3 regions of the Enterococcus salsurae genome follow, and region 2 is predicted to be linked to each of the others. Evidence: riboswitches for the same ligand, from Rfam matches in the RefSeq annotation. Region 2 holds a riboswitch; each other region holds the start of a gene.
What was found. Region 2 has a riboswitch for magnesium ahead of ACYVRS_RS12255 (FtsW/RodA/SpoVE family cell cycle protein). Riboswitches for the same ligand answer to the same signal wherever they lie in the genome.
Positions count from the first base shown of each region.

Region 1: another riboswitch for magnesium. It lies ahead of mgtA (magnesium-translocating P-type ATPase); the one in region 2 lies ahead of ACYVRS_RS12255 (FtsW/RodA/SpoVE family cell cycle protein).
Region 3: another riboswitch for magnesium. It lies ahead of ACYVRS_RS05960 (LCP family protein); the one in region 2 lies ahead of ACYVRS_RS12255 (FtsW/RodA/SpoVE family cell cycle protein).

Region 1 covers NZ_BAAHWY010000003.1:335,993-347,100, forward strand. Annotated here, with positions in the region: gene purD (phosphoribosylamine--glycine ligase) at 1-1,071, shown strand, start outside; gene ACYVRS_RS09790 (aldo/keto reductase) at 1,201-2,115, shown strand; gene guaC (GMP reductase) at 2,322-3,299, shown strand; gene wecB (non-hydrolyzing UDP-N-acetylglucosamine 2-epimerase) at 3,463-4,569, shown strand; M-box (ykoK) riboswitch at 4,714-4,884, shown strand; gene mgtA (magnesium-translocating P-type ATPase) at 5,071-7,662, shown strand; gene pdhA (pyruvate dehydrogenase (acetyl-transferring) E1 component subunit alpha) at 8,096-9,205, shown strand; gene ACYVRS_RS09815 (alpha-ketoacid dehydrogenase subunit beta) at 9,208-10,185, shown strand; gene ACYVRS_RS09820 (dihydrolipoyllysine-residue acetyltransferase) at 10,210-11,108, shown strand, end outside.
Region 2 covers NZ_BAAHWY010000005.1:12,909-24,016, forward strand. Annotated here, with positions in the region: gene ACYVRS_RS12235 (permease prefix domain 1-containing protein) at 1-477, shown strand, start outside; gene ahpC (alkyl hydroperoxide reductase subunit C) at 955-1,518, shown strand; gene ahpF (alkyl hydroperoxide reductase subunit F) at 1,528-3,057, shown strand; gene ACYVRS_RS12250 (endonuclease MutS2) at 3,389-5,260, shown strand; M-box (ykoK) riboswitch at 5,536-5,708, shown strand; gene ACYVRS_RS12255 (FtsW/RodA/SpoVE family cell cycle protein) at 5,810-6,961, shown strand; gene ACYVRS_RS12260 (FtsW/RodA/SpoVE family cell cycle protein) at 6,939-8,126, shown strand; gene ACYVRS_RS12265 (phosphatase PAP2 family protein) at 8,129-8,797, shown strand; gene ACYVRS_RS12270 (GNAT family N-acetyltransferase) at 8,919-9,326, shown strand; gene ACYVRS_RS12275 (hypothetical protein) at 9,382-9,807, shown strand; gene ACYVRS_RS12280 (AI-2E family transporter) at 9,876-10,970, shown strand; gene dat (D-amino-acid transaminase) at 11,106-11,108, shown strand, end outside.
Region 3 covers NZ_BAAHWY010000002.1:340,797-351,904, forward strand. Annotated here, with positions in the region: gene ACYVRS_RS05945 (hypothetical protein) at 1-202, opposite strand, end outside; gene ACYVRS_RS05950 (DUF7006 family protein) at 399-767, opposite strand; gene ACYVRS_RS05955 (hypothetical protein) at 1,055-1,213, shown strand; gene ACYVRS_RS05960 (LCP family protein) at 1,347-2,291, opposite strand; M-box (ykoK) riboswitch at 2,458-2,625, opposite strand; gene ACYVRS_RS05965 (SDR family oxidoreductase) at 2,810-3,697, opposite strand; gene ACYVRS_RS05970 (hypothetical protein) at 3,860-4,234, opposite strand; gene ACYVRS_RS05975 (metal-sulfur cluster assembly factor) at 4,393-4,734, opposite strand; gene ilvD (dihydroxy-acid dehydratase) at 4,909-6,609, shown strand; gene ACYVRS_RS05985 (SpaA isopeptide-forming pilin-related protein) at 6,677-7,135, opposite strand; gene ACYVRS_RS05990 (prealbumin-like fold domain-containing protein) at 7,229-7,936, opposite strand; gene ACYVRS_RS05995 (glycoside hydrolase family 1 protein) at 8,206-9,675, opposite strand; gene ACYVRS_RS06000 (beta-glucoside-specific PTS transporter subunit IIABC) at 9,763-11,108, opposite strand, start outside.

The sequences.
Region 1 (11,108 bases), on a different contig from region 2:
GTCGGACCTGAAGTCCCCTTGTTAAATGGCATTGTCGACGATTTTCAAGCGGCTGGCCTGCAAATATTTGGTCCGAGTAAACAAGCGGCAATGATTGAAGGATCTAAGGCGTTTGCCAAAGAAATCATGGAGACGAATCAGATTCCGACGGCTGCTTACCGCAGCTTCACTGATAGTCTTGAGGCCAAAGCGTATATTGCAGAAAAAGGTGCGCCGATCGTGATCAAGGCCGATGGATTAGCAGCTGGTAAAGGGGTCGTTGTAGCGACGACAGTTGAAGAAGCCCTTGATGCTGTGACAGCGATGCTGGAACAAAATAGATTTGGTGACAGTGGTGCGAAAGTGGTGGTTGAAGATTTTTTGGCAGGAGAAGAGTTTTCACTGCTGGCCTTTGTCAATGAGAATAAGGTCTACCCGATGGTCATTGCCCAAGATCATAAGCGCGCCTATGACCATGACTTAGGTCCGAACACTGGCGGCATGGGTGCGTATTCTCCGGTACCGCAAATCAGTCAAGACATCGTGGACCAAGCCATCCGCGAAGTCTTGCACCCGGCAGCGCAAGGGATGATCGATCGTGGTACGCCATTTGTCGGTATTCTGTATGCAGGATTGATCGCGACCGATGAAGGTCCTAAAGTAATTGAATTCAATGCTCGATTTGGTGATCCTGAAACGCAGGTGGTTTTGAATCGATTGGACAGTTCATTGCCAGCAATCATTAGTGCGTTATTGGCAAACCAAGAACCAGACATTGTGTGGAATGATCGTGCCTCTATTGGGGTTGTCCTTGCCGCTGAGGGCTATCCTGAAGCGTATCAAACAGGATCAGTGGTCCCGACAAAGGCGCCAAAAACTGCGCAACTCTATTATGCGGGTGTGGCAGATGATGATCAAAATGGACTTTTGACTGCAAACGGTGGCCGTGTGATGCTGGTGGAAGTGACAGCATCTGACCTAGCTAGTGCACAAACTGAAGTCTATCGCGTGATTGATGGGTTGTCTTTAGATGGATTGTTTTATCGCAGAGATATCGGGGATAAAGCACTGCGCTTAGCTAGAGAAGCATAGCCGCGGCTATGAATAGAGAACTGTTGATCCTGGGATCGACAGTTTTTTTGACGCTTTTCGCACAATCCGTATAGCGTTTTCAAAAGAATGTGCTAAAATGAGATGTACGGTAAAAAGGAGGAACACTTAGTGAAAAAAATAAAATTTGGTCCAACAGATATTGAGGTATCAAGTGTGATTTTAGGTCTGATGCGCATCAACCAAGCCAAAGATCCAGTCAAAGTATTAACGACAGCCATTGATAATGAGATTACGTTCTTTGATCATGCTGATATTTATGGCGGCGGGGAATGTGAAACGATTTTTGCTGATGCGTTGGCAAAAACAGATGCCAAACGAGAAGCGTTGTTCATCCAATCCAAATGTGGGATCGTTCCTGGAAAAATGTTTGATTTTTCAAAAGAACATATCATTTCATCTGTTGAAGGCAGTTTGAAACGGTTAAATACGGATTATCTAGATGCATTATTGCTTCATCGGCCAGATACGTTGTTTGAACCAGAAGAAGTGGCGGCAGCTTTTGATCAACTTGAAAAAGATGGCAAAGTCAAATACTTTGGTGTCAGCAATCAAAAACCAGGACAAATTGAATTGTTGAAAAAATATGTGTCGCAACCATTGGTGGCCAATCAATTACAATTTGGTATTATGCATACCGGTATGATCGACCAAGGCATCCATGTCAATATGACAGATGGCGGCAGCGTGGATCACGATGGGGAAATCTTAGAATATTCCCGCTTGCACGATATGGCGATCCAGGCATGGTCACCTTACCAATATGGCTTCTTCGAAGGTGTCTTTATCGATAACGATATGTTCCCTGAATTGAACGAAAAACTTGTTGTGTTGGCAGACAAATACAAGACGACACCAACGGGGATCGCCTCGGCGTGGATCTTGCGTCACCCTGCGAACATTCAAGTGATTGCCGGCACGATGACACCGCATCGTATCGAAGAGATTGCGCAAGCTTCTGAGATCGTTTTAACAAGAGAAGAGTGGTATGACGTGTATAAAGCCGCTGGCAATATTCTGCCTTAATTCAGATACAATCACAAATCCGACTAATTTAAGGGGTTAATGTTCGTAAAAAACGAACATTAACCCCTTTTTTTAAACAAATATTTTGATAATGCTTGTATTTCATTGTTCCGTGGTTTAAATTGTTGTGGGCGCTAAAAATAGGCGATGCCATTTACCGCTTGCTTCACTCTTAATAAGATTTGGAGGATATTTTTATGTTTGACATGAAAGTTTTTGATTACGAGGATATACAATTGATCCCGAATAAATGCATTGTGGATAGTCGTTCTGAATGTGACACGACTGTGACACTAGGGAAGCATTCATTTAAAATGCCGGTCGTTCCTGCGAATATGCAAACGATCATTGATGATACGATTGCTGAATTTTTAGCTGAAAATGGCTATTTTTACATTATGCACCGTTTTGATGAGGAAGCGCGTATTCCTTTTATCAAAAAAATGAAGAGTCGCGGATTGATTGCGTCAATCAGTGTCGGGGTCAAAGAAAATGAATATCGCTTTGTCGAAGACTTAGCGGCAGAAGGCATAGTCCCTGACTATATTACGATCGATATCGCCCACGGTCATTCAAATGCTGTGATCAATATGATCCAACATATCAAGAAACATTTGCCAGAGGCGTTTGTGATCGCCGGTAATGTGGGTACCCCTGAAGCAGTCCGAGAATTAGAAAATGCTGGAGCAGATGCAACAAAAGTTGGGATCGGACCAGGAAAAGTGTGTATCACGAAAATCAAAACTGGTTTTGGTACAGGGGGCTGGCAGTTGGCAGCATTACGCTGGTGCGCCAAAGCAGCCCGCAAACCAATCATTGCCGATGGCGGGATTCGGACCCATGGCGACATTGCGAAGTCTGTGCGTTTCGGTGCGACGATGGTCATGATCGGCTCACTGTTCGCCGGCCACGAAGAATCACCTGGGGAAACGAAGGTGGAAAATGGCGTAGTCATGAAAGAATACTTTGGTTCTGCATCAGAATTCCAAAAAGGCGAGAAGAAAAACGTAGAAGGTAAAAAAATCTGGATCCAATACAAAGGGTCTTTGAAAGATACTTTAGTAGAAATGCAGCAAGATTTGCAATCATCGATTTCGTATGCCGGTGGGAAAGATTTAGAAGCGATCCGCAAAGTAGACTACGTGATCGTGAAAAACTCAATTTTCAATGGCGACACGATTTGATTCAGTTCAGTTGCTGAATGCTCACGCGTGACCACTGCAAGCAGTGCTGTTTTTAGACAGTGCTGCTTTTTTTGCAGCGGAAAGATTTTGTTTTGCATCAATCTTCGCTATAATAGACAGAGTAAACTATGATTACAATTATTGTAAAGAGTGTAGGTGAATGATGACGATCAAAGTAATGTCCATATTTGGTACAAGACCAGAAGCCATCAAAATGGCGCCTTTGGTCAAAGCGTTACAAGCAGATGATCGCTTTGTATCGGTCGTGACCGTGACAGCCCAACATCGGGAAATGCTGGATCAAGTGTTAAGTGTCTTTGCGATCGACGCAGATTATGATTTAGATATAATGAAATTGGGACAAACCTTGACCGGTATTACGACAAAAGTACTGCTGGATCTTGAACCCATTCTACAAAACGAACGGCCGGATATCGTCTTAGTCCATGGGGATACCACGACAGCCTATGCAGCAGCCACAGCGGCTTTTTATCAACAAATCCCTGTTGGACACGTCGAAGCTGGTTTGCGGACTTGGAACAAACAATCCCCTTATCCAGAAGAAGCCAATCGTCAACTGATCGATGTACTAGCCGATCTGCATTTTGCGCCGACGAAAGAAAGTCAGCTGAACTTGTTGAAAGAAAACCGCGATCCGCAGACGATTTTTGTGACGGGGAATACGGCGATCGATGCGATGAACTATACGATCAAAGACCATTATCGCCACCCTGAATTGTCTGGTATCAAAGGGAAACAGATCTTATTGACCATGCATCGACGTGAAAATTTAGGGCAGCCAATGGCGCAAGTTTTTCGGGCATTGGCAAGAATAGCAGCAGAGTATCCTGAAATTCATGTGGTATTTCCCATGCATAAAAATCCGCAAGTTCGGGAAATTGCCCGCGAGATATTAGGCGACATCGACAACGTTGCCTTGATAGAACCCTTGGATGTGATCGACTTTCATAATGTCGCCAATCAGAGCGCATTGATTTTGACTGACTCTGGAGGGGTGCAAGAAGAAGCGCCTTCTTTGGGGGTGCCGGTGTTGGTTTTGCGTGATACGACAGAACGGCCAGAAGGTGTCGCAGCTGGAACCTTGAAGTTGATTGGCACGCAAGAAGCGCGTGTATATATAGAAACAAAACGCTTGCTGGATGATCACGCCGCTTATCAAAAAATGGCGCATGCTGAGAACCCATATGGCGATGGACAAACCAGTCAGCGGATCGTAGAGATTCTTGCCGAAACCTTTGGCAGTCATTGACTTCTCAAGCTGAAACAACAGTGAAAATAAGCAAATGTTTTTGAAAAGTGATGGCTATTCTGAATGTTCTGAATATAAAATAACATATTTTTTATTTGAAAACAGTTGACCTTCTCCAAATGTTGGCTTATAGTATCAATAGAAAGAAATAATTGTTAGGTGAGGCTCCTATACGGACACAAGCTGCTGCCGCAAAAGTATCGAGAGATACTTAGTTGGTAGGACAGGTCTAATCGTGAAGGTTAAACCCAAAGCAGCTGATAGCGATTCGCTATCTACGCCCTATAGTGCTAAAGCTCTACAATGATCATGAGTTTTTTGCGCATGCTTATTGGGAGCATGCGCATTTTTTTGCATACGCGCGTGATCCAAGAGTGACTTGCTTATCAAACAGAAAGGAAGATTCATATGGATACACCCAGTCCCCAGATGAACCCAGGTTCATCGCCAAGAATTACTAGGGGTGGCGCGAGCACCTCCTAATTATAGGAGGAAAAGAGTATGTTGAAAAAATTATCAAAAGACCAAGAATTGAAATTATTAGCAAAATTATCAGAACGTGAATTATTGATGGAAATGCGGACTTCCTTCCAAGGGTTGTCTGAAAAAGATGCGCAAGAACGACTAGAAGAATACGGACCAAACAAAGTCGATGCCCAAAAACCAACACCTGCCTGGTTGATGATTTTGCGCGCATTTAAAGATCCATTTGTGTTGGTGTTGGCTTTGTTGATGGTGATTTCCTTTATGACAGGAGATATCGAAGCGGTGATCGTGATGGGTATCATGATCCTGGCAAGTGTGACGATCACATTCGTCCAAGAATACCGCTCGCAAAAAGCTAGTTTAGCGTTGAAAGAATTGATAGAGAATACTTGTTCTGTGACACGGGCAGGTGTGACCCGAGAAATTCCAATGGATGAAGTGGTTCCGGGTGATATCGTGACACTCGCAACAGGAGATATGATACCAGCCGATGCTATTTTGATCTGGACCAAGGATTTATTTATCAATCAATCTTCATTAACTGGCGAATCAATGCCCGTTGAAAAATTTGTCGATGCCGGTATCAAAGAAAGTGATACCAATGTTTCTGCCTTAGACATGCAAGATTTGGTCTTTATGGGTACCGATGTGTTAAGTGGTCAAGGAAAAGCCATTATTTTAAAGACAGGACAAAGCACCTTTTTTGGAGATATTGCCCGCAATGCCACGACGAAACGCGGAAAGACTGCTTTTGAAGATGGGCTGACCAAAGTCAGCAAATTGTTGTTGAGAATGGTGATGATCTTATTCCCGATCGTTCTTTTGATCAATGGGTTTACCAAAGGTGATTGGAGTGAAGCATTGTTCTTCGCAATTGCCGTCGCTGTTGGCTTGACCCCGGAAATGCTGCCTATGATCGTTACCAGTAATTTAGCCAAAGGCGCCATGTCGCTTTCCAAAGAGAAAGTCATCGTTAAAGAATTGCCTTCGATCCAAAATTTGGGCAGTATGGATGTGTTGTGTACAGACAAAACAGGAACGATCACTGAAGACCGGGTCGTGCTGGTGCAACATTTAAATCCATTTGGTCAAGAGGATCAGCAAGTACTAGATATGACGTATTTGAATTCCTATTATCAAACTGGCTGGAAAAATTTGATGGATATCGCTGTCTTGAATTACTACGAAGAAGCCAAACTGGCGGAACCATTCCAAGAGGTGACGAAAGTCGATGAAATTCCTTTTGATTTCTCTCGTCGCCGCTTGACCGTTGTTGTCAATGCAGATGGCCATCAATTGATGGTGACCAAAGGTGCAGCTGAAGAAATGGAACAAGTCTGCAAATATGTTGAGATCGATGGTCAAATCATGGAATTGACTGAAGATATTCGGGAAAAATTGCGCCAAGTCAATTTGCGCTTAAATAAACAAGGGATGCGGGTCTTGACAGTCGCAGTCAAAAGAGATGCCTATGCGGATGCTGTCTATTCAGTTTCAGACGAGCAAGACATGATCATGATTGGTTTCATGGGCTTCTTAGATCCAGCCAAAGAATCAGCAAAAACGGCGATTGCTTCCCTCCATGGCCATGGCATCAATGTCAAAGTATTGACTGGTGACAATGCCATCGTTGCACAAAAAGTATGTAACGATGTTGGCATCGAAGCCGGCAGTTACTTGCTTGGTACTGAAATCGATCGCTTGTCTGATGAAGAGTTGGCTGAAAAAGCGGCCACAACCAATTTGTTTGCGAAACTCAATCCAATGCAAAAATCCCGCATCATCCAAACGATCCAAGCAGCGGGACACACGGTTGGTTTTATGGGGGATGGGATCAACGATGCACCAGCTTTGCGTACTGCTGATGTGGGCATCTCAGTTGATACAGCCGCGGATATTACAAAGGATGCTAGTTCGATCATCCTATTGGAAAAAAGCTTGGACGTTTTAGATAAAGGTGTCATTGAAGGCCGTAAAGTCTTTACCAATATGATGAAGTATATCAAGATGACGTTGAGTTCAAACTTTGGTAATGTCTTTTCAATTTTAGTAGCCAGTGCCTTCTTGCCGTTTCTGCCAATGCTGTCAATTCAATTGCTGGTTCAAAATCTTGTGTATGATATGGCGCAGTTGACGATCCCTTGGGACAATGTTGATCAAGAAGAATTAGCGAAACCCGTGAAATGGCAAGTCAGAGGTTTGTTGAAGTTTACCGTAGGGATCGGACCAGTCAGCAGTATTTTTGATATCACAACTTTCTTGGTGATGTGGCATGTTTTCCAAGCCAATACAGTTCAAGAACAAGCCCTATTCCAAGCTGGGTGGTTTATGATCGGGTTGACGACGCAAACATTGGTGGTCCATATGATCAGAACCCGCAAGCTGCCTTTTATCAAAAGTATTGCTTCGCCAGCTGTCTTATTATCTAGTGTGTTGGCGATCGCTGTAGGCTTCGTGATCATCTTGACACCTTTGCATACAGTGTTTGATTTCGCAACGTTGCCTTCTTCTTATTGGCCATGGTTTATTGGCATCAACCTTGCTTATTTAGTAACAGTTGAGTTGGCCAAAAGAATTTATATTCGCGTGACGCAAGAATGGATTTAAACTAGCAGATCGTCGTTTCCTTCAATCAAGAGGGGAGCGGCGATCTGTTTCTTTTTGTCTTGATTCTGTATTATTTTTTTCTCATATTCAAAAAATCGACTATCACACAAGTCAATTACTTCACAATTACAAATGAGAAATAGGCAAACCTGCTGTTAGGGTAAACGCTGATCGCTGTACTATTCTTAAACGAAAAAAAGAATTTCCTTAGAAAATTTACAAGAAAGCGATTCCTTAAATGTGATAAATTTCACTAATCTTTTCTTAAGAGTTGCTATACTAGGCATTCTTTTATTAAAAAAAATACCCTTTTCACTTGTCATTTTCCAAGTTAAATGATAATTTATAAGAGTAAATGAAATTTCGATAGTACAGATTTAAACCCTGTTACATACGAAAATGACTTTTTTAACAGAGAGGAAAGTGTGTCAAGATGGCAAAAAAACAAAAAGCACTTGATTTCCAAGCGATTTTGGAGCAAGTCAATGCAGATTTTCCAACTTACCAAACTTTGGATAAAGATGGAAAAATTGTAAACCCGGATTTAGTACCAGATCTAAGTGACGACGAATTAGTGGAATTGATGACTCGAATGGTATGGTCACGTGTATTGGACCAACGCTCAACTGCGTTAAACCGTCAAGGACGTCTAGGTTTCTTCGCGCCAACTGCTGGTCAAGAAGCAAGCCAATTAGCAAGTCAATTTGCTTTTGAAAAAGAAGACGTATTACTACCAGGTTATCGTGACGTTCCTCAATTGATCCAACACGGATTACCATTGAAAGAAGCTTTCTTATGGTCTCGCGGACATGTCGCAGGTAACTTGTATCCTGAAGATCTTAAAGCGTTGCCACCACAAATCATCATCGGTGCACAATACGTGCAAGCAGCCGGTGTCGCTTTAGGCTTGAAAAAACGCAACAAGAAAAATGTTGTATTCACATATACTGGTGATGGCGGTTCTTCTCAAGGGGACTTCTATGAAGCAATCAACTTTGCGGGTGCTTACCATGCAAACGCTGTATTCTACATCCAAAACAATGGTTTTGCGATCTCTACACCACGTGAAGTACAAAGTGCTGCACCAACATTGGCACAAAAAGCCGCTGCAGCAGGTATCCCTGGTATCCAAGTAGATGGTATGGATCCGTTGGCAGTTTACTATGTATCAAAAGCAGCACGTGAATGGGCAGCGAACGGCAATGGTCCTGTTTTGATTGAAACATTGACTTACCGTTATGGCGCACATACATTGTCAGGTGATGATCCAACCCGTTACCGTACGAAAGAAATGGATACTGAATGGCAAGAAAAAGATCCATTAGTACGTTTCCGTAAATACCTAACTGAAAAAGGGTTATGGTCTGAAGAAAAAGAAGAACAAATCATTGAACAAACAAAAGAAGAAATCAAAGCAGCAATTGCTGAAGCTGACCGTGTACCTAAACAAAAAGTGTCAGATTTCTTGAAAAACATGTTTGAAGTACAACCTCAAAACATTAAAGAACAAATTGCAACTTATGAAGCGAAGGAGTCGAAATAGTCATGGCACAAAAAACAATGATCCAAGCAATTACAGATGCCTTAGCTGTTGAAATGGAAAATGACAAAGAGATTTTAGTCTTTGGTGAAGACGTCGGTAAAAACGGCGGTGTATTCCGTGCAACAGAAGGTTTACAAGAAAAATTTGGCGAAGACCGTGTATTTGATACTCCGCTTGCTGAATCTGGTATTGGCGGTTTGGCTTTTGGTTTAGCATTAGAAGGCTTCCGTCCAGTTCCTGAAATCCAATTCTTTGGTTTCGTTTTTGAAACATTTGATGAAATCGTTGGACAAATGGCACGTACACGTTACCGTATGGGTGGTACACGTAATCTGCCAATCACGATCCGCTCACCATTTGGTGGTGGCGTGCATACACCAGAATTGCACTCAGACAACTTAGAAGGTTTGATTGCGCAATCTCCTGGTATCCGTGTCGTGATCCCTTCAAATCCATACGATGCGAAAGGATTATTGATTGCAGCGATCCGCAGCAATGACCCAGTTGTCTTTTTAGAGCACATGAAATTGTACCGTTCATTCCGTGAAGAAGTGCCAGAAGAAGCATACGAAGTGCCTTTGGATAAAGCAGCAGTGACCCGTGAAGGTTCTGATGTATCAATCATCACTTACGGTGCTATGGTTCGTGAAGCAATCAAAGCAGCAGATAACTTAGCTAAAGAAAACATCAATGCTGAAATTATCGACTTGCGTACAGTGGCGCCACTTGATGTAGAAACAATTATCAAATCAGTAGAAAAAACTGGTCGTGTGGTCGTTGTGCAAGAAGCGCAAAAACAAGCAGGTGTAGCGGCACAAGTCGTTTCTGAAATTTCTGAACGTGCGGTTCTATCACTTGAAGCACCAATCGGACGCGTATCTGCACCAGATACTATTTTCCCATTCGGTCAAGCTGAAAACATTTGGTTGCCAAATGCAAAAGATATCGAAGACAAAGTGAAAGAAATCGTGAACTTTTAATAGTTAAGAAGGGAAGAATAGACAATGGCATTTCAATTTAAATTACCGGATATCGGTGAAGGAATTGCAGAAGGCGAAATCGTCAAATGGTTCGTCAAAGCAGGGGATACCATCAATGAAGATGATACCTTACTAGAAGTTCAAAATGATAAATCAGTGGAAGAAATTCCATCTCCAGTGACAGGAACTGTCAAAAGCATCGTTGTTCCAGAAGGTACAGTTGCCAATGTAGGTGATGTACTGGTTGAAATCGACGCTCCTGGACACGAAGACAACGAAGGCGATGCAGGCGTGGCTGCTGAATCACAAACACCAGCAAAACCAGCTGCTGAACCAACGACAGAAACAACATCTGAGGCTGCTTCAGGTTCATCTGAAGGCTCTGGTGTCTTCCAATTCAAATTACCAGATATCGGTGAAGGGATTGCTGAAGGCGAAATCGTGAAATGGTTCGTTAAAGCAGGAGATACCATCAACGAAGATGATACTTTATTAGAAGTTCAAAACGACAAATCAGTGGAAGAAATTCCATCTCCAGTAACTGGTACGGTGAAAACGATCGTAGTTGCAGAAGGTACAGTTGCCAATGTAGGTGATGTATTGGTCGAAATCGATGCACCTGGTCACAATGATACAGCGGCATCATCTAGCACTTCAACAGCTGCAGAAGCACCAAAAGAAAAAGTTGAAACATCTGGATCAGCAAGTGTTGTAGAAGCAGCAGATCCAAACAAACGTGTCTTGGCAATGCCTTCAGTACGTCAATTTGCCCGTGAAAAAGATGTAGACATTTCTCAAGTCTCTGCAAGCGGAAAAGGCGGACGTGTCACAAAAGAAGATATCGAAAACTTCTTATCAGGTGGCGGATCATCTGCGCCAGCAGCAGCTGCAGCGCCAGCGAAAGAAGAAGCGAAAGCACCTGC
Region 2 (11,108 bases):
TCAAAAACGATCAAACACATTGCACGGCAGCAATTGGAAGATTACGAAAAAAGTTTTCGGATTGGTTTGGTCTTGGGGATCGGCTTGTGTATTTTCTCTTTGGCTCCTGTACTGATGAGTAGTATCTTTTACTATGATATGCCTTTTGGTGTTGCGCTATTTTTATTGATGGTGGCTGTGGGGGTCTTCTTCATTGTTTACGTCAGTGTGATTCGCTCAGGTTATGCAAAATTAGTCAATGAAACGTATTTTATTCGAGATGAAGATCAGATGGGGCATCGGGCCAGCAAGCATAAATATGGGGATGCAGCAGGGAAAGTTATTTTCTTTCATACGGTCTATTGGCCAGTGATTTTGGTGGTATATTTTATGTGGTCATTTGTATTTCATGCTTGGGCCTATTCTTGGCTGATTTTCGTTGTAGGGGGCATTTTACAAGATTTCTTTTTGGCGCAAGTGAATCGAAAACGCAACTAAAGAAACAGCCTTCTGGCAAGCAAGGTTTCTTTACATCCCGTGATAGCAGGTTTAAAATCACAGTGTACATGAGAATGGTCAAGCATTTCAAGATCATTATCTAGTGGAAGAAGCCCGTCTGGATGATACGGTTTTAGAATTACCAGGGGCGACGATTGTTGGATTGTTCCATTTCTTAACGACGCAAACTAAATAAATAGATGATCCGTTTCCGAAAAATCGAGAGCGGGTCTTTTTTTGTAATTGAGAATCAAGATAGTAAATGAGAATGCTCAGAGGATTAAAATAACGTTCATAATAAAGGTCAGCCAAAAATCATATAATATTTTTCAGGAGAGTAAAAGGAAAACGCTTATTTATGAGGAGAAAATAATTTAAATAAAGGAATTCTGCGAGAACTATTGCAATTTTCGGTGAATTAGTCTAATAATTAATAGAGATTATTCTCAAATAATAATTCTAATTGGAGGAAATGTAATGTCATTAATTGGAAAAGAAATTGGTTCATTCGAAGCGCAAGCTTATCACGAAGGTAAATTTATCGATGTTTCATCTGAAGATTTCAAAGGGAAATGGAATGTTGTCTGCTTCTACCCAGCGGATTTCTCTTTTGTATGTCCAACAGAATTGGAAGACTTGCAAGATCAATATCATGCATTGAAAGAATTGGGCACTGAAGTTTACTCAGTTTCAACTGATACACATTATGTCCATAAAGCGTGGCATGATCATTCTGACGCAATCAACAAAATCGAATACATCATGATCGCAGATCCTTCTCATGTGATCTCAGAGATCTTTGATGTGCTGGATGAAGCCTCTGGCTTGTCACAACGGGGCACGTTCATTATCGATCCTGATGGTGTCGTTCAAACAGTCGAAATCAATGCTGACGGGATTGGCCGCGATGCAAGCGGATTGATCGATAAAATCCGTGCAGCGCAATATGTACGCACCCATCCAGGGGAAGTATGTCCAGCCAAGTGGAAAGAAGGCGAAGATACACTTACACCTAGTTTGGACCTAGTAGGGAAAATATAGGAGGTACACATGGGATTAGATAAAGGGATCAAAGATCAATTAACTCAATATTTGGCGATGCTAGAAGCGGATGTTGTCTTTACAGCTTCGTTAGGCGCAGATGAAGGCTCGGCAAAAGTACGGGACTTTTTAACTGAAATCGCTGAAATGTCGCCAAAAATCTCGATGCAAGAACAAAGTTTGGAACGGACACCGAGTTTTTCCATCGAACAACCAGGAAAGACCAGCGGCATCGTTTTTGCTGGATTACCTCTTGGGCATGAATTCACATCATTTATTCTGGCATTGCTGCAAGTCAGCGGTCGTCCGCCGAAAATTGATGCGGCATTGCAAAAGCGGATCAAAGCCATTGATCGGCCGCTTTACTTTGAAACCTATGTTAGTTTGACTTGTCATAACTGTCCGGATGTTGTACAAGCATTGAATATCATGGCTGTCTTGAATTCGAATATTCGTCATACAATGATCGAAGGCGGTATGTTCAAAGATGAAATCGATCAAAAGAAAATCATGGCTGTACCAACGGTCTTTTTAGACAATGAAGAATTTGCCAGCGGTCGCCAAACGATTGAACAATTGTTAGAAAAAGCAGCTGGGCCAACCAGTAAAGAAGCCTTTACGGATAAAGAAGTATTTGATGTCCTTGTGGTCGGTGGCGGACCTGCTGGTGGAAGTGCAGCGGTATATGCAGCGCGTAAAGGAATCAAAACCGGTATGGTGGCTGAAACTTTCGGCGGACAGGTGATGGAAACACTAGGGATCGAGAATATGATCGGCACCTTGTATACCGAAGGACCTAAATTGATGCGTCAAGTGGAAGATCATGTCAATGAGTATCAAGTCGATGTGATGAAAGGCCAGCGTGCCAAAGATATCCGCCGCAATGAATTTGTTGAAGTAGAATTAGATAATGGTGCTATTTTACAAACCAAAACAGCCATCTTGGCCACAGGTGCCCGTTGGCGCAATATCAATGTGCCAGGAGAGAAAGAATTCAAAAATAAAGGGGTCGCATACTGCCCTCATTGCGATGGCCCACTATTTGCTGGAAAAGAAGTAGCAGTCATCGGCGGCGGAAACTCCGGTATCGAAGCAGCGATCGACTTAGCAGGGATGGCAAAGCATGTCTATGTATTGGAATTCTTGCCAGAGTTGAAAGCTGATTTGGTCTTGCAAAAGAGATTGCAGACATTAGACAACGTCACTGTTATTACAAACGCTGCAACCAAAGAAATCACTGGATCAGATCACGTAGAGCAGTTGACTTATACGGATCGTGCGTCAAACGGTGAATTCACATTGGCTGTTGAAGGGGTCTTTATTCTGATTGGCTTGATGCCCAATACAGAATGGTTGCAAGACCGGATCGTCTTGAATCAGCGGAATGAAATTGTTGTTGACAAACAAGGCGCGACCAACATTGAAGGGGTCTTTGCTGCCGGCGATTGTACAGATAGTGCCTACAAGCAAATTATTATTTCAATGGGATCTGGTGCCACTGCAGCATTAGGTGCTTTCGATCATTTGATTCGCTCGTAAGCCAACTTATTTGATAAAAACACCAAAGTGATCTGACTTTGGTGTTTTTGATTTGCAGGACCAGGCCAAATGTTGACAAGTTTCAGTGGTTTCGTTTACAATGAATGAAACACGTTCAAAAAGCGAAAGAGGTATGTTATGAGTGTCTACGGTATCTAATCAGACAATTTAAACAAATAAACGAAATAAAGTATGTTTATTTGTTGTGCCTGCAGATACCGATACAAATCGTTATTGATGAAACAGGTGATGGGGAACTATCGCTTTTTTTGTACACTTTTTTGGACGCAGAGATGTTCGGATTCTGCAGGCACCAGAAAGGACAACCGACATGAAGATACCTCAAGCAGCAGAATTTGAACAAATCAAAGTACAAGTAAAAAAGAAAATCATCAGTGATTACGGCAAAAACTTATTTTCATCTGAGGCACCGGCAGCTTCTTACACAACAGCAGTTAAGCGGATGGAGGAAACAAAGGAAGCCGTCACGTTATTGGCAGCAGGCCTTGCCGTGCCATTTATGGGCATACAGCATGCGCAATCTGATACAGAAAAAATCGAAAAAGGTTTTATTTTGATGCCCCATGAATTGGTGTCTTATGGCGACTTTTTACGATCTATGCCGAGAATCAAAACTTTCTTTGAAAAGCACCGCGCTTTGGCACCGATTTTGGCCGGATATAGTGATTCGTTGGCGGATTTTACGCTGATCACTGAGAAAATCAGCCAATCCATCCGTCATCAGCGCATTGATCCAGAGGCAAATCGGCATTTGCGCAAGATCGTTCGTAAAATTGATCAGATCGAAGCTGATTTAAAAAAAGTTTTTTTAAAGTTTTTATCACAAGGGAAGTACTTGCAAGACAACCGCATGATCAAGAAGAATGATCGCTATACATTGCCGGTACGCGTAGAGTGGCAGCATCAATTCAAAGGGTCGATCATTGAACGATCCAACAAAGGCGGAACTGTCTTCATTGAGCCCGAGACAGTTGCCCGGTTAAATGATCGTTTGATTCTGGCAGAAGCGGAAAAAACAGCGATCGAGTATCAGATTTTAGCTGAACTGACCGGCTTGATTGCTGAGGAATTGCCGTTGATCCACCAAGGCTTAGACTGCTTAGCTGTGCTCGATGTGATTTTTGCCAAGGGCAAATTTTGCCGAGACATCAACGGGATGCCCTTGACGCTCAACCAGAAGGAAGAACTAATCTTGGATCAGGTCAAGCATCCTTTGCTTGGCGATGAAGCAGTTCCTCTAGATTTGTCTTTAGGCATGCAAACACGCTGTATGGTGATCACAGGACCAAATGCAGGAGGCAAAACAGTTGTTTTAAAAACGGTGGCCTTGATTTGTGCCATGGCGCATCATGGGTTGTTTCCTAACCATCATGGTCAAAGCAGCATCCCGTTTTTAAAAAGTCTTTCGATGGATATCGGCGACCAGCAAAGTTTGGCGAATGCCTTAAGTACTTTTTCAGGCCATATGGCAAATATTGCCGGTATTTTAGCTGAAAATCAGCGCAATTCTATTGTGTTATTGGATGAGATTGGTAGTGGCACGGAACCAAATGAAGGCGCCGCACTCGCAATCGCGATCATGGATGCCATCTATCGTTCCGGGGCATTGCTGATCGCCACGACGCATTATGGTGAAATCAAGCAGTTTGCAGTGGATCATCCTGACTTCCAAACGGCTGCTATGGCTTTTGATCCCCAGACATTGGCACCTAAGTATCGTCTATTGGTCAATCAGGTAGGCGAAAGCAATGCTTTTTGGATCGCTGAGAAAATGCAGATCCCCAAACCAATCGTTGCCAAAGCAATCACTTATTTGTCGAGCAAAGCGTACCCTTTGCAAAAAAATGTGTTTGCACCGCTTCCTGAGCATACACATTTATCTGAACATTCCCAGTTACTGAGCAAGGGTGATCAAGTGTTAGCAGGAGATCGAGGGCAAAAGGGGATATTTTATCAGTATGCGGACAACGGTCAGGCCAAAGTATGGATCGATGAGGAGATGGCCATGGTCGCAGTGAAAAGAATTCGCTTGCTGATCAAACAAACGGAATTGTATCCGGAAGGGTATGATCTTGATCAATTATTTATAGATCATCGCACGTATAAGTTCAATAAAGATTTGTCTCGCGGATCCAAAAAAGCGTATAAACAATTAAAGAAACAAGGGAAACAGAAACCTTAACCATATAAAGGCGAACACTCTATGGAACGGTGTATGCCTTTAAGGAGAAAGATCGTTGTTCAGATAATGTCTGAATAGCGACCTTTTTTTATTACGAAAGTTATTTATTTTTAAATAAGACGTTTAAAAGACCAAAAGAGTAAAATTCAGAAAGTGATTGAATATCTTCAAAACGAGGGATATAATTAAGAAATAGTAAAGAATATCCTTTATTATTTGGCGGCTATTGTCAAAGCGGTCGAAGAAAGGTAACATCTTACTGGATATAAAATAACAATAAACCTTGTTAGGTGAGGCTCCTATACAAACATAGGCTATTGCGCAGAAACGTCGAAAGACGCCAATGTGTAAAACAGGAATTGTCGGATTAAGGCTTTTCATAAAATAGCTAAGCAAGTTGATTTGCTTTACGTTGTATAGTGCTAAAACTCGGACGATGAGATTGCAAAAAGTCTAACGTCCTAAGGGAAGTTAGACTTTTTTCTTAGGCTGCACGTTAGATCGATGACCGTCTGAACACCGACTCTAAGGCAAAGAGGAGTGGATCGAATGAAAACGAAAAAGACGGATTGGCTCATGGTCCTATCGTATATTGTCTTAAGTACGATTGGGCTTTTGATGATTTACAGCGCAAGTTCGTTTCGCCTATTGACGATTGGGGCACAGCCTTCCGCATTGTTCAAACGGCAGTTGATTTTTTTGGTATTAAGCTGGGGATTGATTCTTTTGCTGCAGCGGGTGCGCGTTCAAGTGCTGCTAGGGCGTTCTTTGGCTGTAGGTTTGATTGGCTTTGGCGTATTGACGCTTTTATTGGCTCATATACCGTTTTTTGGCGTGACTGTCAATGGCGCCCAAAGATGGGTAGCAATCGCTGGGCTACAGTTCCAGCCTTCTGAGATCGTCAATGTGGGCATGATTTTGTACCTGGCGCACTTTTTTAAGGCGCCGAAAGCTTCGTTGCAAGAGATGAAGAAACCATTTGTGCTGCTTGTGGTATGCTGCTTGCTGATACTCTTTCAACCAAAAGTGGCTGGGGTCTTTATCTTGTTGTTTTTGGCTTTTATGATGATCACAACTGTTCAAGTCCCAGTCAAGGTCACGGCGCTGTTATTTGGTGGTTTAGTCCTGATGATGGGATGCGTAGGGGGACTGATTCTGCTTCTAGGTCAGCATAATTTGTTGCCAACGATGTTTGCACATGTCTATAACCGGATTCGCTTGGTCGGGAATCCTTTTTCTGATCCATATGGCCAAGGATTTCAGATGATCCATTCTTATTATGCCTTGTTTAATGGTGGTTTAAGCGGATTGGGTTTAGGCAATAGTATTACGAAAAAAGGGTTTTTGCCAGTAGCTGAAACTGACTTTATTTTCTCTGTTCTGGTAGAAGAAATGGGCTTGATTTTCGGTATCTTTGTGATTGGCTTGTTGTTTACGATCATTATGCGCTTGTTCATGCGTAGTGCCACATGCCAGGATAACCAGGTTGGGCTGATTTTGCTTGGTACAGCGACTTTATTGTTGATGCAAACCAGTATCAATATTGCCAGTATCCTCGGCCTGATGCCGATGACTGGTGTGCCGCTGCCATTCATCAGTTATGGTGGATCCAGTTATTTTATCTTATCTTTTGCCTTCGGGTTATGTCTAAAATTGGCGAGAGAGGAAGTGGAACAATATGCGATTGTACAAACAGCGTGAAATCAATTATGCCTTGTTATTACCGATTTTTTTATTGTATCTACTGAGTATTTGGGTCCAATATCAAGCGGCAGTAATGGATGGTCGCGAACCAGGTTCCGTGATGCTGCGGCAGATTATATTTTGTGTGTTGTCGGTCCTTGTATTAGGGGCGGCTAGCTTATTAAAAACATCGTTTCTATTGCGTTATTCTGGCATCTGGTATGTCCTATCTCTTGGACTGATGGCATCGTTGCATTGGTTATATGATCCCTTCATGTTTGCTGAAACACATACAAAGCGTTGGTTGCGGATCGGCAGCTTTACGATCCAACCTTCTGAATTGATGAAAATCGCCTTTGTTTTATTTATGGTCTATTTGACCTTACGCTATGAAAAACGCAAAACAACGCGCACGATTCAAACCGATAAGATGTATGTTGGCAGCATTTTATTATATAGTGTACCGACATTTTTGCTGATGTATATGCAGCGAGATTTTGGGACTAGCCTGGTTTTTGTTGTGATGCTGGCGGCATTATTTGTTATTTCCGGTGTTCATTGGAAAATATTGACGGTGATCGCTAGTCTTGCTGTTTTCGTTGGCGGTGTTTTGCTGTTGCTGGTATTTACAGAATGGGGCAATCGGCTACTATTCCAATTGACCTTTTCTCAGTATCAGCTTGACAGAGTCAAAGCATGGGTCGATCCTTTTGCCTATCAAGATTCGATTGCTTTCCAGCAAGTACGTAGTATGTTGGCCATTGGTTCTGGTGGATTGTTAGGGGCAAGTCCAGAGCATGTGACTGTGTATGTGCCAGTCCGGGAATCCGATATGGTCTTTACTGTCATTGGAGAAACCTTTGGCTTTTTAGGCAGTACTTTGGTGATTTTTTTGTATTTCTATTTGATTTATCAAGTGATTTTCGCGGCGTTATCTACAAACAACAAAGCTTCAGTCTATATTGCCATCACATTTATTTTTGGTTTAGTCTTTCAGATTTTCGAAAATATCGGTGCAGCGATCGGATTATTGCCTTTGACGGGTATCCCCTTGCCGTTTCTGAGTCAAGGAGGCACCTCTTTACTGGCGATCAGCATGGCGATGGGCATCATTTTGGGCTTGAACAAAGCGCCTTTACTGGCAATCGATTCAAGACAGGATTCGGAAATGAGGTTTGAGTGAGTATGCATCAAAAGCGATATCTGATTTGTAGTGCTGTTCTCGCCGTTCTTTTCTTGCTATTGTCGCTGCTCGTCTGGTTGCATCCAGCTATGTTGTCAACGATTGACCATTTGTTCAGTCAATGGCCATTGCATCGTTCAGATCAATTAGATACTTTTTTTTGCGCAATTGCAGCGACGGCCACCATCATACCTATCACAGCTGCTCTTTTACTTTTAAGCATCGGTTTATGCTGGCGTCGTTCGTGGACATTGATGATTTGGCTCTGGGGGAACTTGATTCTGGTCAGCGGCTTGGGCAAAGGGATCAAATCAATGATCGCGCGTCCAAGACCTTCATTTGCCGGTCATGCAGAACGGGCATCTTTCAGCTTTCCTAGCGGCCATACCTTATTGGCGGTTACCTTCGTTCTGACTTGCATCGTCATCTTTCCATATTTGATGGCTTCTGAGTCTTCAAGACGTCAATCGCATATTAGGAAATGGGTGATGGCCGGTGGTATGGTCTATATTTTGCTGGTGATGATGACGCGCGTGTATTTTGGTGTGCACTATCCCAGTGATCTGCTGGCTAGTCTTTGTTTGAGCGGGTCAGTCAGCAGTTTGACATATAGTGTGTTTGTCCACTTCAGTGAATCGGATAGAGCATTGGCAAGCAACCAGATCAAATGACCACTTGATAATAAATGTCCTTTATTCAGCTGAAAACGTTGACAGGTGTGTTTCGCCACGATACCATGAATAAAATGAGCCAAATAAGGCATGATGTATTTGGCAGAGGTGAGGAGTGGCTATGATGATCGTATTTCAGGAAGGTGTCCCTCACGATGAGGCACAAATTTTGGCATTATATCAAGAAGTTGGTTGGACACTGTACACCCGAAAGCCTGAGAAATTGCTGGCGGGTTTGCGGCGTTCTGATGTGCTGGCAGCGTATGATCAAGAGCGCTTAGTCGGTTTGATCAGAGCTGTAACAGATGGAGAAACGATCTTGTATATCCAGGATCTATTGGTTTTGCCGAATTATCAACGGCAAAATATCGGCCGAACGTTGTTAGAAAAGATGATTGCCGCTTTTCCAGATGTACGACAAAAGATTCTTTTGACAGATGACCAGATACAATCTATGTCATTTTATGAAGCATGCGGCTTTAAACAAGTGGGCAAAACAGGTGGGGTAGCATACGGCTTTTCTTCATGAGAGGAAGATCAGATACACGCTGGCAATGGCTAAAAAAAGGAGAAGGTGTGAATAGATGGGGAAGTGGCTGCTGTTGTTTATCGCTTTATTTGTTGGTCTTGGGGCTTGTGCTGGGGGAATGATTGCATGGCTGAGTTGGCAGCCGCTGGAAAATGGTGACACATACATGGGGTTGTCACATACCATGCTGCGGCATACGCCCTTTTCTACTTTTTTGGTTCCTGGCATTTTTTTGTTTTTGGTATTGGGCCTAGGAAATTTAAGTGCGGCGTTGTTGATGATACGGAAAAAAGATAACTATCTAAGCATGTGTATGGGTGGCTGCTTGGTTGCTTGGGTTCTCATTCAAGTGGGGATGTTGCGGGGCGGAAATGGGCTGCATGTCTTCTTCTTGCTGATTGGTTTCTTACAATTTGGACTGAGCAGACATATCATTCGTGTGGCTCACCAACATATTCCTTTTTCCGCACATCAAAATTAATCGGTAAATGCGTTTCATTTAAACATATAAACATATAAATCATTTAAAGCCATTTGGAGGAAAATCATTTGAAGTTTTTACAAAAATCAAAAATTTTTGCATGTTTGGTGATCATTTGCCTGACAGGACTAGCAATCTGGATCTTTTCTAATATATTATTCGTTTTCAGACCCCTTGAGGCTGTTTTTTCGAGTGTCTTTCTGCCAGTCTTGATTTCGATCTTTATTTTTTACATCTTTTTGCCTTTTTTCAATTGGGTCAAACGTGTGACCCAGAAAAAACAAGTGGCTCTGATGTTGACATTGTTGTTGATTGTCTTTGCGGCTTACTTGATCATCCAAGTCATTGGTCCTGCCTTGGCCGCTGAAATGGGACGCTTTATCAGTCAAGTGCCAATCATCATCAATTTAGTGATTGAGAATATTGATCATTCTTATTTGCAAACGGTCTTTGATCCATTGGTGGAATCTGTCAATTTTTCACAAATCGGCAATTTTGCGCTGCAATTTTTGACAGGGGCTACCAATAGTTTAACCAGCCTGATCTCGATCGTATCTCATTCGGCGATTATTTTGTTCACGATTCCGCTGCTATTGGTTTATATGTTCAAAGATGGGGACCGGCTGCCAGCACTTCTTTCAGAGAAATCACCCAAAAAGTATCGCGCCTTGATTTTGCAGTTGTGTGATGATTTCCATCAAGCGGCTTCAGCTTATATCGGCGGCAAATTGCTTGTATGTTCTTATGTTGCTGTATCTAGTTATTTGGTTTTCTCTTTACTAGGTTTGCAAAATGCCCTTTTATTAGGGCTGATTTGCGGGGTACTGGACATTATTCCTTACTTTGGTCCTTTTATTGGGGCTGCACCGGCATTCTTATTTGCACTCAGTCAAGATATCCAAACAAGTCTACTTCTGGTGCTTGGGATCACGATCATTCAGTTTGGTGAATCGTATTTGGTTTCTCCATTAGTGATGAATAAAGTGCTGCACATCCATCCAATCATTGCTGTCTTTTTGTTGTTGATTGCTGGGAACCTGTTAGGGTTTGTAGGAATGATCGTGGCTCTGCCTGTCTACTCGATCGTTGTGGCCATGTCGGGTACGTTTATTCGTTATTGGCAAGCGCATCGTTTATCGCATTCAGTGATTGAAAAAGAATAACATTGTTGAAACAGTTATCCTCGGATAGCTGTTTTTTTGTACGATCCCACAACATTTTTTTCAGTAAATTGCGATCCCTTTGACACCCATAACGTGCTATACTAATGTCACAGAAAGTCTTGAGGAGTGGGTAGGATG
Region 3 (11,108 bases), on a different contig from region 2:
TTCTAGCCAAAACGGATCCGCTCATCTTGATGCTTTCAATCTCTAAAATGCCATGATTCAATAATTTCCGGATGACCGCCAAGACAGTGTTGCGATTCATCCCAAATCGTTCACTAAATTCCGCACAACATAGTGGTTCAGAGGTTGACCAAAAGCGAACCAGAACCTCCCACTCTTTCTTTGAAAAATCTAAATAATCCATAAAATCCTCCTCCAAATTCCCTTCTTCCTCATTCAAGAATAAATGACCACCTTTATGATAGACATTCTAAGTACCGTTTTAGGCACATCTTTTTTAACTACACTTATAATAACTTATTTTTAACCTATATTCAAAAGTATTTTTCATCATTTTGAATAATATTAAAGTTATTTTAATTTTTGACCTTTGATTACGCTTATATAATCGTAAAAATCAAACTTTCATGGGGTGTTTCATTCATCGCATAGCCACAAAGTTCTTTGTTAATGGTCAGATAGTCTTTTTCGACCAATTGTATGACTTCTTCTTCTGCCAAATCGAGGTCAATGATCGACAACAAAGAGTCCAACAAAACAAAGCGCGTATCCAATCCCATTAAAATTGGATACACAGACCAGAAATTTTGTCCATTGATGTCCGATAAGGTTTGTTCGAACTTTTTCTTCAACTCTACGATGTATTGTCCTATTAGGGAGTCAACTCGCTGCTCATTCACTTGCAGTTGTCGTGAGATTATCTGTTCAAAGTAGTGGTTTGTATTCATAAATAACTTTATTTTATCCATCAATTTTTACATCCTTTTGCTTATATCGACAGCAAACTCGATACATATATTTTTCGTCTTGATCAATAAACGGCTTTTTCCGTCAATTTTCAGGAATAGTTCGTTCTTCATTATTTATATCATGTTGCTGGCCGTTTTTTTTATCAATTAATGGGCAAGTTCAATAAAAATATGAGAATACTGTTTTGTGCATGCGAAGCAAATTGACTCCTTCAGCATATTTCCAGACATTCTGACAGTTTGCCGGTATAATAAATTTATAGACAAAAAGAAGGAGCGGATAAAAAATGGGACATTTAACAAAACATACTACGACTGTTGGCACGACCAAAAAAGCGCAAAAAGCACAGCGAATCGCTTCACTTGAAAAATTCGTCAAATATAGCGGCTTCGCGCTAGCAGCCTTCTCTTTGGTTCTCAAAATCGCCAAAGAACGCCAAAATTGATTGAGGATTTCCTTTACTATTGTGCCCTCTCATGCGAGAGGGCTTTTTTACGCTACGGAAACAATACCTTCAACAGAATAGACTTGTCCACCAAAGATGTACTTTCATACATCCATGTCAGTGGCAGCACGCGTCATTGGCCAACTGAATCACTTTGCTCCCGTTGGTCATCATTAAAAAAAGCGGTGATTGCTTCTTTATTTTTCTCTTTATCAATCGTCAATACACTCCCAACTGGCGTATCGTCAGCAAAATCCCATGAATGATCAACTGGAATCGACAAGGCATCAATGTCCCCAGTATCCCCTTTTAGATAATCCATTAAGACATCGATCATCACTGAAACTGGTAAATTGGTATCGATTTGTCCGAAAATCTTGCCTACAGCTTTAGGGATTCTGGTCATGACCGAAAGGCTTTTGGCTTGTTCAGCAATTGCTTCCATGACTTGATGCTGTCTGCGGACACGTCCAAAATCCCCTTCCTCATCTTTGCGAAAACGGGCATATTGCAAAACTTGATGCCCATTCAGCTTCTGTTCACCTTTGGTTAAATGAATTTTGTCTACAGTCAAGTCTTTCTCCACATCGATGGTCAGTCCTTTAGGAAAAAGTGTATCGATTGCATCTTCAAATTCCTCAAACGTCAATACCATATAATAATCCGGTATAAGATCAAAGGTATCTTTCAACGTTTGCGTAAGCAATGGTTCACCACCAAAAGAATATGCTGCATTGATTTTTTCTTCACCATAACCTGGGATCGTGACATAGCAATCTCTCATGATCGACAGCAGCTTCGCTTGTTTCTTTTTGGTGTCGTACTGTGCCACCATTAATGTATCAGAGCGGCCATTTTCATCTGCACTGCGGGCATCGGAACCAATCAAAGTGACTTGGATCACATCTGGTATATCTTTCACTGTTTCTTTCATTGAAGCTGTGGTTTGCTGTGGTGTAGTGGATTTGGTCGTTGTTTTGCGATAAGCCAAACTGAATTCCGTAGTCACAAAGGTGACCAATACCAAAATAAAAGATAAGACAATTAAAACAAAACTTTTAAAAAAACGACGTTTCATCTTTAGTTCCCCCTGCTTTTTACCAATCATCTTGAGTGGCTAGTATAAAGAGATAGTTGCTTGATACTCTTTGCAGGCGAAACCCAACGCACGTTATTTTAAACAGGAAATAAAAACCAACTGATAAAAAAAGACAAACTTCTATTGTGAGTAAGAAGTTTGTCTCTATTTCCCCTCATCGTCCGAGTTTTGACACTATACAACGTAAAGACAAGTCTTAGCTATCTTATGAAAAGCCTTAATCCGACAATTCCTGTTTTACACATTGGCGTCTTTCGACGTTTCTGCGCAATAGCTTATGTTTGTATAGGAGCCTCACCTAACAAGTATTTAGTTATTTAATCTCTCGATGAAAGGATACATTTTTCACAGGTCAATGGCAATGAAAATATCTATATTAGCAATAATTTAATCTTTTCTTTACTTTTTTTTAGCACATTTAAATATATAAGGAATAAAAAAGGAAGCCCTCTGTTGAAAAAACATTCTCAAACAAAGGACTTAGATAGTCGATACTATTATGCAAAAAATGAACCGCCAGTAATACTGTAAACTTGACCAGTCACATAACTTGCCTCATCAGATGCTAAGAAAACATAGACTGAAGCCAATTCGACAGGTTGACCAGCACGTTTCAATAATTCATTTTGACCAAATTCAGGAATGGCTGATTGTGGTTGTCCTCCTGAAATTTGTAATGGGGTCCAAATCGGTCCTGGTGCAACTGTATTGACACGAATCCCTTTTTCACTTAATTGTGCTGCTAAGCCTTTACTAAACGATGTGATTGCGCCCTTCGTTGCTGCATAATCTAATAATTGCGCACTAGGTTCTGCACTTTGGATCGATGTCGTAGTCAGTATACTCCCGCCGGCCGGTAAATAATCCAATGCTTCTTGGACAGTCCAATACATCGAAATGATATTGATCGTAAAGGTATCGTTGATTTGCTCTGTGGTCAAATCTTTGATGTCTTGCACGGCTTGTTGTTTCCCTGCATTTAATACTAAAATATCTAAACCGCCTAAAGCAGCTGCCGCATCATGAACAAGTTTGCGGGTAAAGGCTTCATCTCTTAAATCACCTGGTAAAAGCACAGCTTTTTGTCCGGCTGCTTCAATCACAGCTTTGACTTCCTGTGCATCATCTTCTTCAAAAGGCAGATAGTTGATCGCAACATCAGCACCTTCTTTGGCATAAGCAATCGCTGCTGCCCGGCCAATTCCGGAATCACCACCGGTAACTAAGGCTTTTCTGCCGGTTAATTTTCCTGAACCAGTATAACTTTCTTCACCACAATCGGGAACTGGTTGCATTTTCCCTTGAATCGCGGGTGCTTCTTGGGGTTGTTTCTCAAACTTACCATTGTAATACTTGGTTAATGGGTTGCTGATTTTTTCTGACATTGTCCATTTCCTCCTAATGTTTTGTGTGTAGCAAGTAATTTTTATCCTTCTAATAAAAAGTGTAGAGGAAAAAAATAGAAAAAGGAAATAAAACGCACCTCTTCTCAAAGAATGCACAAAAAAAAGCCGAATCAGATCGTTCGGCTTCGTCATCATTTAGACTCACAAAAAGGGTTCGGCAGAAATTGCGCCGATCGTATCATCTTCTGTCGAGATGGCCAATCCAAGATGGACCGCCAGCAAATGGAGCTCACTTTCTGGGATGACATCTAACACCGTGCCGATTTCTTTGGCTAATGCCATGGCTTGTTCTGACACCGGTGGGAATTGGTCAATCACCATTGCGATATCCCATTGATCATGGATCACCCGTTCAGCTAATTCCTTTAAATGAACCAAAAAAAATTGCCAATGCTGCGGATGAATCGTCAACTCATATTGATTCAAGACATCGATACACGTTTCTACTATTTTTTGAAATAACGGATCATTAGAGATCATGAGCATTTTACGCTCAACAACAGTCGGGATTCTCACGGATACGCCTCCAGTCTTATCAAAACAGAAAAAGCCGATGACTGAGCATCTACTACAGGAGATCGACTTCTACTCTTATAATAATGAAAGCGCTCTTTCATTTCAAGAGGAACGAGAAAAAATTGTATTTATTCTTTTGATGAAAAATATCCAAATGACTAATTGGGATTGATCCCTAAAGTAATCCGTCCTATGCGGCTGATTCTGGTCAGTTGCCATACGGGTGACCAAACAACCTGCACGTTGACCGTCTCGATGAATGGCAGTTCACCCAAACGAGCTTGCATTTCTGCTGGAACGGAATCAATACAACCACAACCTGCACCTGTAAATGTCATCTCAATCGTGCAGATACCACGATCACTGACATCTATGCGGTAAATCAAGCCTAAATTGTAGACATCTAATCCAATCTCTGGATCCATTACCAACTCCAATTTCTCAATGATCGCTGATTGATTTGCTTCAGCTAATGGGTTCATGATGATTTCATTTGACATGGCGAAGTCCTCTTTTCTCAAATAATTATCTTCTATTTGACCATGAACAAAGGAAAATAACAAGGATTTTCTTAGAATTTTCGCAATCTTTCGAAAATGATTGCGCTTTTCGCGAAAGTAAGGTTAAATAGAAGGAAAACACTTGAAGGGTCTTATCGAGAGGAGTGCTGTACGATGACAGAAGAAACAAATAAAGATATCCGCATTCGCAGTCATGTCTATGACAATATGGTCAAATCACCGAACAGAGCGATGTTACGTGCCACAGGTATGGACGACGAAGAATTCAAAAAACCTATCATAGGCGTGATCAGTACTTGGGCTGAAAATACCCCCTGCAATATTCATCTCCACGACTTAGGAAGACTAGCCAAACAAGGTGTTGTGACCGCCGGGGGCTGGCCAGTTCAATTTGGGACAATCACAGTGGCCGACGGCATTGCCATGGGCACCCCGGGAATGCGTTATTCATTGCCTTCCCGCGATATCATTGCTGATTCCGTAGAAACTGCCGTCAGTGGTCACAACTGCGACGCATTTGTTGCTATTGGCGGGTGTGATAAAAACATGCCCGGTTGTATGATTGCGATCGCCAACACGGAAGTACCCGCTATCTTCGTATATGGCGGGACGATTGCCCCAGGAAACCTAGATGGGAAAGACATTGATTTGGTTTCTGTCTTTGAAGCGATTGGTCAATGGAACAACCAAGACATCACGGAAGAAGAAGTACGGCGGATTGAATGTAATGCCTGCCCTGGCCCTGGCGGTTGTGGTGGGATGTATACAGCGAATACGATGGCAGCCGCCATCGAAGCCATGGGCATGAGTTTGCCCGGATCCTCTTCCCATCCAGCTATCACTGAAGAAAAATTAAAAGATGTTGAAGCAGCCGGTGAAGCAGTCTTGCAACTGTTGAAAAAACAAATCTTCCCTAAGGATATTATGACCCGCAAAGCCTTTGAAAATGCAATCACTGTGGTCATGGCTTTGGGTGGCTCAACAAATGCCATCTTGCATTTGATGGCGATGGCCCATGCAGCGAATGTTGATTTGACGTTGGATGATTTCAACGATTTCCAAGCGAAAGTCCCACATTTGGCGGATCTCAAGCCTAGCGGTCAATATGTTTTCCAAGACCTTTATGAAGTCGGTGGCGTGTCGGCGGTCATGAAATATCTTTACGAAAATGGCTTTATCCATGGTGACTGTTTGACCGTAACGGGCAAAACGATTGCTGAAAATCTAGCAGAAGTCCCTTCCCTAAAAGCTGGTCAAAAGGTCATCATGCCATTAGAACATCCAAAACGCAAAGATGGGCCTTTGATTGTTTTACATGGCAACTTAGCACCAGACGGCGCAGTAGCCAAAGTCTCTGGCGTGAAAGTCCGACGACATGTCGGACCTGCCAAAGTCTTTAATACAGAAGAAGAAGCCATCGATGCGGTGTTGACAGATGAGATCGTTGATGGAGATGTGGTCGTTGTCCGTTATGTCGGACCTAAAGGTGGGCCTGGTATGCCGGAAATGCTTTCCCTATCCAGTATGATCGTTGGGAAAGGTCAAGGTGAAACCGTGGCATTACTGACTGACGGTCGTTTTTCCGGTGGTACGTATGGTCTGGTCGTGGGGCATATCGCGCCTGAGGCCCAAGATGGCGGACCTATCGCACTGCTCAAGACAGGGGACACCGTGATCGTCGATCAAGATACCAAGGAATTGACTATGGATGTATCGGCAGAAGAATTGGCTCGCCGTCAAAGCGAATTAGTGATTCCGCCCCTGCATTCTCGTGGTGCATTAGGCAAGTATGCTCATATTGTGTCGAGTGCTGCCAAAGGCGCAATCACGGATTTTTGGCAAGGAAATAATTGACCCCCACATAAAAAGGTGCTGCATCCTCAATGGAAAGGATGCAGCACCTTTTTGATTGTTTCAGGCATTAGCTTTTTCGTTTTTTATTGAAGTAGAAACCTGCGGTGCTTGTTAATACCACGATACTTCCCCCAATCAACGCCAACCAACGATTGCTGGTATCATTTGTTTTGGGTAATTTCCCTGATGGTTTCTCAGGCGTATTTGGTGTATTCGGTGTATTTGGAATTAGATGATTGATCAGTTGACCTGCATCCACTTCAGTTGGTTGACCCGCTGCATGTGAAGCTATCACAAATTTGATTGCTTCATCTGAGATTTGATAACCCGTCGGTGCTTGGGTTTCCACAAATGAATACGGTCCTGGCGCTAAGCCATCAACTGCAACAATTCCCTCTTCGTTCTTTGCCAGATTTTCTGCTACAGTTGCACCTGTTTCATCTACCACTTTGAAGATGGCGCCTGCTAAAGGCGTATTGTCTTCATCAGTCTTCAATAATGTGGCACTGCCTTGATAATCGATCATTGTCCCTGCTTCCACGACTGCGGGTGCTTCGATTGCGGAATTAGGAATCTCAAAGGAGATGGCTTGGTCATTGATCAGATAACCCGTCGGTGCTTAGGTTTCTACAAATGAATACTGTCCTGGTGCTAAGTCATCCACTGTAACTAGACCGGCTTCATTTGTTGCCAGATTTTCTGCTACAGTTGCACCTGTTTCATCTACCACTTTGAAGATGGCGCCTGCTGAGGAGACAGCTGCTCTATCTGACCGATTGGACTCTTCGCTAGAAGGCGTTGTCGTGTCGGATTCAGAGGTAGTGTTATCTGTTCGATCTGTCGCTTCACTGGTCGTTGTGGTTGTCTGGTCTGCAGCCACATACTGATCAGATAATCGATAAGAGATCGTCTGATCTTGATAGGTGAAATCGACGGTGCCATTCTTGAGGGAAGTGCCGTCTTTGATCGTCAATAAGATCGTTTTACTTCCACTCTCGTCGGTTGGCTGTACGGATAAGCGAATGTTGTCTTGTGTGTCATGAAGAGAAACTGTATCCGTCGTCGTTGTATCAGCAAAAGCCACACTGGAAAAAATCTTTTCTGAGGATTGTATCTCCAGATTTTCTGCAGTTTCCCCTGCTTCAATGTCGATAGACAAGGAAATTTGGTTGTCAGCTTCCCCTTTCTTTGCTTCGACAAGTGTCATTTGCGCATTTTTTTGCATCAATACTTCCGCTACTGCTGCCACAGGTGCTACGTATTGAAACAAAAGCAAACCCAGCATCATCAAGAAAATTGGTTTACGTGCTTTATATAAACGCTCCACATTTTTCCACTCCTTCAATAGATTCATACGTGCCAATCAAACTCTTTTCTATCCATTAATCGAGGAAAAAAATCATTTTTTCACATTATTCTCACTTGAAAGCGGATCATGTGAAAAATATTCACATGATTCTATTACTTAAGTTATCAAACAAGCGACAGCTGCATTACACGATTCAACATCAATCTGTTTAATCTGTCACAATTAAAAGTAAAAACCAATTTATCTGCACAAAAAAAGCCGAATCTAGGATTCGGCTTTCTCATCATTTATTCATCAAATAAGCTGCTGCCATTTGAGGCAATCACATTTTTATACCAGAAGAAACTATCTTTCCGGGAACGGTCAAATGAACCGTTGCCTTCGTCATCGGCATCTACATACACGAAACCATACCGTTTAGACATTTCTGAAGTAGAAGCGGATACTAAATCTGTACAGCCCCATGGTGTATACCCCATTAATTCCACCCCATCTTCGATTGCTTCATACATTTGTTCAATATGGGCTTTTAGGTATTCGATCCGATAAGAATCATGGATCGAGCCATCTTCCTCAACTGTGTCTAATGCCCCTAAGCCGTTTTCAACAATGAACAAAGGCACTTCGTAACGATCGTATAAGTTGTTCAGCGTCACCCGCAAGCCGATTGGATCGATTTGCCAACCCCAGTCTGATGCGTCCAAATACGGATTTGATTCACCTAATGAGAAGTTTCCGGCTGCTGAATCGCCGCCTGCTTCCGGATTGTGGCGCGCGATCGAACTCATATAGTAGGAGAAGGACATGAAGTCAACTGGATATTGTGCCAAAATGTCTAAATCACCGTCTTCAAATGTTACCTCGATGTTGTTTTCTTTGAAGAAACGTTTGGTATAAGCTGGATATTTCCCGCGTACTTGTACGTCCGAGAAGAATAAGTTCTCATGGTCTTTTTTGATTTCTTCCATGACATCTGCTGGATTTGGTGTTGCTGGGTACGATTGCATCCGTGCCAACATCATCCCTACTTTGATTTCAGGATTGATCTCATGGGCAAATTTTGTTGCTAAACTTGAGGCAACAAATTGATGATGCACTGCTTGATACATATCCGATAGGTTTTGGGTGCCATCTTCAGAAACCAAGGCACCGCCAACATAGCCGGAAATCCCCATGATATTGATTTCGTTAAATGTCAGCCAATATTTGACTTTGTCTTTATAACGCGTCAAGACAGTTTCTGCGTATTTCACGAACAAGTCAATGACTTTACGATTTTTCCAGCCGCCGTAGTTCAGCGCGATGCCGATTGGTGTTTCGTAATGGGACAAAGTCACCAATGGTTCGATCCCATATTTTGCACACGCATCAAAGACATTGTCATAAAATTGCAGACCTTCTTCATTTGGCTGCGCATCATCGCCATTTGGAAAAATACGTGACCAAGCGATCGATAAACGGAAGGTTTTGAAACCCATTTCCGCATATAACGCAATGTCTTCTTTATAACGGTGATAAAAATCTGAGCCCCAGCGCTTAGGATATAAGCCATCTTGATCGTTCAAGGCAAATTCGATTTTTTCTTTCGTCATCGGCGCCGCAAAGTCTTCGATATTTTTGCGGTCTTCGGGTTTCACGGCTACGGCTGTATCAGATGTTGCCGGTCCACGACCGCCTTCATTCCATGCCCCTTCAAATTGATTGGCTGCTGTTGCCCCACCCCATAGAAATCCTTTTGGAAACTGTTTGTCAGTCATTACATGGCCTCTTTTCTATTAATCGGTCGTGGGCCATCCTGTCAAAGAACTTTGTCTGAAAAGGGATGGCCTCGTACCGTTGATCATTTATTTTACAACTTCGATCAAATTATCATTGGCTGAAACATCTGCGGCATCAGTCGCTAGTACGTTTGAATAATCATTTGAATTGGTCACGATCACTGGTGTTAAAAGAGAATACCCCGCAGAACGAATCGCCTCTGCATCAAATGAAATCAATTTTTGTCCAGCTTTGACCTTATCCCCTTGATTGATGTACGACGTGAAATGATTGCCTTCCAATTCAACGGTATTCATGCCAATATGGATCAACAATTCCGTGCCGTCTTCTGTCACTAAACCAATCGCATGTTTCGTTGGGAACAAGATTTTGACCTCTGCATCTGCAGGCGCCGTGATTTCGCCAGTAGCTGGCTCAACGGCAACGCCTTTGCCCATGGCACCAGAAGAGAATACTTTGTCTTCAACATCTGCTAAAGCGACAACATGGCCTGAAACTGGGCTTTTGATGGTTTCATCTTTGACGATAGCTGATACAGTGCGTGTAGGTGCAGCTGGTGTCACTGGTACATCAACAGGTGCATCAAGATCTGCATATAATGTAGGAACTTTCAACAACATCATGATGACAAATGAAGCGACAATCGCTAAGACTGTACCGATAGCTAAGTGGATCACACTGTGGAAACTGCCTGTTGCAGGATCGATATACGCAGGGTATAAGAAAATACCCATACCACCCATTGCATAACCAGTTACATTGAAAATTGATAAGTAGACGCCGACAAAACCAGATACAAGACAAGATACGATAAATGGTGTTTTCATTGGTAGCGTATAGCCATAGATAGCAGGTTCAGTCACACCGAAGATCGAAGAGATCAAGGCTGGCATTGCTCCTTGTTTGACTTTAGGTTCTTTGGTTTTCAACCAAATAGCGGCTAACACACCTGTTTGTGTGAAACATGGCAATACTGCGGCTGTCAAGATGATTGAATGGCCATTTTGCGCCATATCCATGATTGCCAAAGGTACAAGCCCCCAGTGCAAACCGAACATTACCAATACTTGCCACAACGCACCTAAAGCAAAACCATAGACGATTGGACTAAAGTCATAGACTGCTTGGAACGCAATACCAATCCAGCTTGACGCTGTGTTGGCTACTGGTCCAACAACGAAGAAGGTCAATGGTACGGTGATCAAAATCGTTACGAAAGGTACAACAAACATTTTCACCACATCTGGTGTGATTTTACGCATATATTTTTCAATTTTAGAAGCAACAAAGATAGCTAAGATCACTGGCAAGACGCTATTGTAGTAGCCGCCTGCTGGTAAGGTCAAAGTCAAACCAAAGACTTTGCTAGCTGCTGCAACACTGTCTGACAACCCTGGATAAACCATCGCAC